One region of the Vibrio sp. Y176 genome, then DNA from elsewhere that is predicted to be linked to it. Evidence: predicted binding sites of a transcription regulator. Region 1 holds the regulator's gene; each other region holds the start of a gene.

Region 1 (2,280 bases):
CACCGTGGCAAGACTTACCCGAAAACAGCGACGTGCTGTTTTATGAAGGGTTACATGGTGGCGTGGTCGATGGCGATGTTAATGTTGCTCAACATGTGGATTTCTTAATCGGCATGGTGCCGATTGTGAACTTAGAGTGGATACAAAAATTCGTACGTGACACTCGCGATCGCGGCCATTCGCGTGAAGCGGTAATGGACTCAATCGTGCGATCCATGGACGATTACCTCAACTATATCACTCCGCAGTTTTCTCGTACTCACATCAACTTCCAGCGCGTACCGACCGTTGATACTTCCAACCCACTTAATGCAAAAGGCATCCCTAGTTTGGATGAGAGTTTTGTGGTGATTCGCCTACGCGGTATCAAGAATGTCGACTTCCCATATCTGCTGGCCATGATTGATGGCTCATTCATGTCACGCCACAACACGATTGTCGTACCCGGCGGTAAGATGAGCTTTGCAATGGAGCTCATAGTTCGGCCTATCCTACAACAGCTCATCGAAACAGGGAAAATTGGCTAAAAACCTGCCTGCGAAGATGTTTACTTTTCATACCGTGATCATGTGCACAGTTTTGCTTACAAAATCTCAATCATGGCACGATTAAAATCAAGAAATCGTTTTCGAAAAAGGATACTATTTCTTACCGAAACACAAGAGAGCTTGCAGCATATAAAAAGTGCTCTTATTCTAGTAGGCCTAATTCAGGCTTAGCTAAAATATGGATAGCGCAAGCGTACCCTGCAGAGGAAGTGAGATATTATGGTTCTAGGTAAACCTCAAACCGACCCAACATTAGAGTGGTTTCTTTCACACTGTCATATTCATAAGTACCCTTCAAAGAGCACGCTAATTCACGCGGGCGAAAAGGCAGAAACTTTGTACTACATCGTTAAAGGTTCTGTTGCGGTTCTTATCAAAGACGAAGAAGGTAAGGAGATGATCCTTTCTTACCTAAACCAAGGAGACTTTATTGGTGAACTTGGTCTATTCGAGGAAGACCAAGAGCGCACAGCTTGGGTTCGTGCTAAATCTCCTTGTGAAGTTGCTGAAATTTCTTTCAAGAAGTTCCGTCAGCTTATCCAAGTAAACCCAGACATCCTAATGCGTCTTTCTGCGCAGATGGCTCGTCGTCTTCAAGTAACTAGCCAAAAAGTGGGTGACCTGGCGTTCCTAGACGTAACTGGTCGTATCGCTCAGACGCTTCTGAACCTTGCAAAACAACCAGACGCAATGACTCACCCAGACGGCATGCAAATCAAGATCACTCGTCAAGAAATCGGTCAAATTGTTGGCTGTTCTCGTGAGACAGTAGGTCGTATCTTGAAGATGCTAGAAGAGCAGAACCTAATCTCTGCTCACGGTAAAACCATCGTGGTTTACGGTACTCGTTAATCTCGAACTAGAGTGACACGAACAAAATTATAAAAGCCACCAATGGCAACATTGGTGGCTTTTTATTTACTCATGACCAAATGAGATAGGGTGCAGCGAACACTAATGAGTAAGCTTAACAGGTTAACCCTAAAACTTAGCCATTCGTACTTTCAAAGATTTTGTCAGCTGAAGCGGCCACGAAACCTGGGTACAAATCACCATTTTCCATCGGATAGCGCTTAGCAAATTCATAAAACCCGCCAGGGATAATTTCAGTGCCTTCGCTAAAACGAACCGCTACTTTATCTGCCATGGTCGATGACTGCTCTAGCAACACCTCAGGAGTGCCCTTCACTTCACCACCATTTTCATTAATGGTAAACCCAGCGGTACGCAGATGATCGTTTACCTGCTTCACTTCTTCATATTCATTGAGCTGGTTAACGCTCACCGTGAAGTGGTTTGCTCCGTAACCATGCGCCGCAAGCCAAGATGCGTACTCACTTTCTTTAGCCAACGTTTGGTAATCAGCAAAGCTTAAATCCCACAAGCGCCCACCATGTAAGAATGCGCTATCTTTCAGCTTGTCAGCATCGATTTGTGCCACCAAATTTTTCACAATCTCTTGTAGCTCAGGCGAGCACTCTTCAACTTTTAGCTCACTAATAAATACTTTAGGTTGCTTCGGATCTGGGTGCTCATAGTGCTTAGCAACCAGCTTTTTGCTTTCGAAAACGTAATCACCACACGCCTTGTAACCAATAGCTACAAATGGCTTAGCTAGAGTTTCAATACCAAGAGGCGCGATATTGAAGGTACGTAAAGCTATATGATCATTAATCAGAGGCTCATCTTCTTGAAGCAGCTGATGCACTTTAGCCGCCGAAGGGCAAAGACG
Region 2 (2,280 bases), on a different contig from region 1:
CACAGATTTGTATGCATCTGGTAATTCAATGTATTTACCAACCATACCGATGGTTACTTCACCAGTAGGATTTGCTTCTTCGTAGATAACCTGTTCCCATTCAGAAAGGTCTGCTTCCGGAGCAGTAATACCAAAGCGAGCACACACAAGGTCATCTAGACCTTGAGATTTAATCAACTGAGGGATCTTGTAGATAGAGTCTACATCCTTCATTGAAATTACTGCTTTTTCTGGAACATTACAGAACAGTGCGATTTTTTTACGCTCATTCGCAGGAATAACGCGATCGCTACGGCAAACTAGGATATCTGGCTGAATACCGATAGATAGAAGTTCTTTTACAGAGTGTTGCGTCGGCTTAGTTTTCACTTCGCCCGCTGCCGCTAGGTAAGGAACAAGTGTTAGGTGCATGAACATTGCGCGCTCACGGCCTAGCTCAACAGCTAGCTGACGAATCGCTTCCATAAATGGTAGCGATTCGATATCACCAACAGTACCGCCAACTTCAACGATAGCCACATCATGGCCTTCAGAACCTGCAATAACGCGATCTTTGATTGCGTTAGTGATATGAGGGATAACTTGAATAGTTGCGCCTAGGTAGTCACCACGACGTTCTTTACGAAGTACGTCGGCATAAACACGACCTGCAGTGAAGTTGTTACGCTTGGTCATCTTGGTACGGATGAAACGCTCGTAGTGACCAAGGTCAAGGTCAGTCTCTGCGCCATCTTCTGTAACGAACACTTCACCGTGCTGAGTAGGGCTCATTGTGCCCGGGTCAACGTTGATGTAAGGGTCAAGCTTCATCATAGTCACTTTAAGACCACGAGCTTCTAGAATAGCCGCAAGAGATGCTGCTGCAATACCTTTACCTAGAGAGGATACAACCCCGCCAGTAACAAAAATGTAATTTGTCGTCATGTTTAACCTGAAATTGGTTGAATGAGGGAAATGGAGTGCTTCTGGACGGGAGATAAATATACCAGAAGCTCCTTACCGCCACAACGTGAAATCTATCACACCGTAATTTTTTATTTTTTGCTTCAAATCAAAGTGAGCAAAGACAAACCAAAGTCCGTTTTCGTGTAACCAAACAAGCTGACCTTATATTATGTATTCTGCCAGTTTACCTCTGCCTCGATTCTTCTTGTTTTACTTCATCCCAAAAATGGTCGAGTTCTGATAAAGAACAATCTGTGAGTACTTTGCCTAACTGCTGGACCTTGCCTTCAACTTGTTTAAAACGTCGCGCAAACTTTACGTTTGCTTTTCCTAGCGCGACTTCTGGGTTTTTATCAAGGTGGCGAGCCAAATTGACAGTCGCAAATAGCAAATCACCGAGTTCCAACTCAACTTTCTCTTCATCGGGCTGAACTTGCAGTGCCTCTTCCATGACTTCGTCAATTTCTTCTCGTACTTTATCGACAACCGGGCCAAGTGAATCCCAATCAAACCCAAATTTTGCACATTTTTTCTGAATTTTTATAGCACGAGAAAGTGCCGGTAAAGAGTTTGGTATTGAGTCTAGGATACTTTCTTCCGCTTTGCCTACTAGGGCTTTTTCTTTTGCTTTTTCCGCTTCCCAGTTCGCGTTAATTTCCTCGTCAGATTCAAACTCAACATCTGAAAAAACATGCGGGTGGCGACGAGTCAGTTTTTCGTTCACGGTTTCGACGACATCCGAAAAGTCGAACAGCTCTTGCTCTTTCGCTAGCTGACTGTAAAAAATCACCTGAAACAACAAATCCCCTAGCTCTTCTTTTAGATTGGGCCAATCTCGATTTTGAATCGCGTCCACCACCTCGTAGGTTTCTTCTATTGTATGCGGAACGATGGTGTCAAAGGTTTGTTTTAAGTCCCAAGGGCAACCGTTTTCTGGGTCACGCAACTTCGCCATGATTTGTTCTAACTGTTCAATTGGATGACTCATTTTTTGTTCCTTTAAACCTTTCTACTAAAGAAAAAGGTGAGCGGCCAAAACCACTCACCTTCTACATTATATTTTCTCAGCAGCTTTCACTAAGTAATTGTTACTTTGACAAGGCAACAAGTTTTCGCGACTCCTGAGCATAGCTCGCCTATGTGATGAGCCTGGGCCGGCACTCCGGAGTGAGCGCAGGCAACAACGCTATCAGCTTCAAGTATGACGAGAATTTTAGCCGAGGCGTTTCACCGTCATCACATCCTTAATCTGCTCAACACGCTTCGAAACACGAGAAAGCACCTCAATATTGGTGACTTCTAGGTCAAAGTCCATGATGGCAAGTTGACGTCTGT
Region 3 (2,280 bases), on a different contig from region 1:
GCTTCTAGCTTTCCAGCACGCCAAGCTTTCGCCATGGTGCTACCTTCGACAATATGCAAGCCATGTAACTTGATGCCATCCGTTCCCACGGCCAACACTTTTTGCAGGGTTTCAATATTTTCGGCGCGGGTTTCTTTGGGTAAACCCACAATTAAGTGAGTACAAACCTTGATTCCGAGTGTTCGCGCACGCTTAGTGATTTCGGCATAACACTCAAAGTCATGACCACGATTGATACGTTTTAGGGTGTCATTGTTGGCGGTTTGAAGACCTAGTTCTAGCCAAATTTCATAACCTTGCTGTACATAGCCCGACAGTAAATCCAATACCGCATCAGGGACGCAATCAGGACGCGTCCCCACACAAAGACCAACCATGTCTGCAGCCTTTAGTGCTTCCTCATACATGTTTTTGAGAACTTGTACTTCGGCATAGGTACTGGTGTAGGCCTGAAAATAAGCGAGATACTTCTTCGCTCTGTGAATTTCACCTGCGCGATCTTTTAACTGTTCGTGAATGCTTTTTATCTGGACTTCTTCATCTGCAAACGAAGCCACATTGCAAAATGTACATCCTCCCCGCCCAATCGTGCCATCGCGGTTAGGGCAACTAAATCCACCGTGCAATGTTAACTTATGAACCTTTTCACCGTATCGACGCTGAAGATCTTGGCCGATTGTATTGACCAACTCATGTAACTGCATAAATTCTCACCAACAATAAATCGTAATCAATCTCACTACGATTTGTGTAAATAAATTACATCCCTGCAAGAAAAAACACACAATATTAATCAATTCAAACACCCATCATGCGGGTCAAAATCAATAAACTTGCATAATTAAAGGCAAAAATCGTTCATGTTGCGTAAATGTTAAACTAAAAATGCATAATTAAACGAAAAAATTGGGTCACAACGCCGACTTTTTCATTGCATTCTGAAGTGACAAAATTGTAGGATACTTACACAACCCCGTTATTTTTGTGACTTTTATTACAAAGCACACTGCGGGATTTGTCGGTGTTATCCCACTCCTACCTATATAAATCACTAGATAGTGATAATAAATAAAGGGATACCACCAAGGATTGTTTTTCTCGCAAAACTTTTCCTGCGAGATACGGAAAGGAATCAAGACCGGTCAACCTAGATCGGTGGCGATAATAAATATAAAGGACAAGACGTAATCAATAGTCTAGGTAGTATTTGCTGCCCGGTACTTTTGCGTCGACATTGAACTGGAAGGATGTATCTATGGTAGATAGAGAGCAAAATCCACAGGGTCTGTACACTCCAGAACTGGAGCATGACGCTTGTGGTATCGGTTTTGTTGCTCACCTTAAAAACCGTAAATCTCATGAAGTAGTGACTCAAGCATTGGATATGCTGGCTCGCATGGAACACCGTGGTGGTCAAGGTTGTGACCCATGCAGCGGTGACGGTGCGGGTATCTTGCTACAAAAACCTCATGAATTCCTATTAGAAGAAGCCGTTAAGCTAGGCATTAAACTGCCTTCGTTTGAAAAGTATGGTGTTGGTGTCGTTCTTTTCCCGAAAGACGAATACAAACGCGAGCAATGCCGTGACATTCTAGAACGTAATGCACAGCGTCTAGATCTTGAAGTTATCGGCTACCGCGTTTTACCAACCGATAACTCAATGATCGGTGCAGACCCACTAAGCACAGAGCCTCAGTTTGAGCATGTGTTTATCTCTGGTGGCCCTGGCATCACACCTGAAGAACTAGAACGCAAACTGTACGTTCTTCGTAACTACACTGTACGTGTTTGCCTAGAAAGCGTTTCGAACATTGGTGACGACTTCTACATTAACTCCATGTCTTACAAGACATTGGTATACAAAGGTCAGTTAACGACCGAGCAAGTACCTCAGTACTTCCTTGATCTGCAAAACCCGACCATGGTGACTGCACTAGCACTGGTACACTCTCGTTTCTCTACCAACACCTTCCCGAAATGGCGTCTTGCACAACCTTTCCGTTACATTGCCCACAACGGTGAAATCAATACAGTTCGCGGTAACTTGAACTGGATGAAAGCCCGTGAAGCAATTCTAGAATCAGACCTGTTCACTCAGGCTGAAATCGACATGCTTCTTCCAATCTGTCAGGAAGGCAGCTCGGATTCATCTAACTTTGACATGGCACTTGAGCTCCTAGTTCTTTCTGGTCGCAGCCTGCCACACGCATTAATGATGATGATCCCGGAAGCATGGCAAGAAAACAAAAACATGGATCCTAAGCGTCGCGCGTTCTATCA

The links. Region 1 encodes CRP, which controls carbon source genes, mostly activating them, when cyclic AMP is high. Its sites were predicted from a motif close to TGTGANNNNNNTCACA; they were not measured.
Region 2: a site for CRP is predicted at 1,009-1,024, ahead of R7O13_RS16985 (CTP synthase). Genes of this name have one in related genera too.
Region 3: a site for CRP is predicted at 984-999, ahead of gltB (glutamate synthase large subunit). Genes of this name have one in related genera too.

Annotation. Positions count from the first base shown of each region.
Region 1 covers NZ_JAWOQS010000017.1:16,378-18,657, forward strand. Annotated here, with positions in the region: gene R7O13_RS22485 (phosphoribulokinase) at 1-527, shown strand, start outside; gene crp (cAMP-activated global transcriptional regulator CRP) at 768-1,400, shown strand; gene R7O13_RS22495 (DUF1338 domain-containing protein) at 1,537-2,280, opposite strand, start outside.
Region 2 covers NZ_JAWOQS010000006.1:329,584-331,863, forward strand. Annotated here, with positions in the region: gene R7O13_RS16985 (CTP synthase) at 1-924, opposite strand, end outside; gene mazG (nucleoside triphosphate pyrophosphohydrolase) at 1,130-1,933, opposite strand; gene relA (GTP diphosphokinase) at 2,159-2,280, opposite strand, start outside.
Region 3 covers NZ_JAWOQS010000004.1:82,654-84,933, forward strand. Annotated here, with positions in the region: gene R7O13_RS11590 (TIGR01212 family radical SAM protein) at 1-704, opposite strand, end outside; gene gltB (glutamate synthase large subunit) at 1,256-2,280, shown strand, end outside.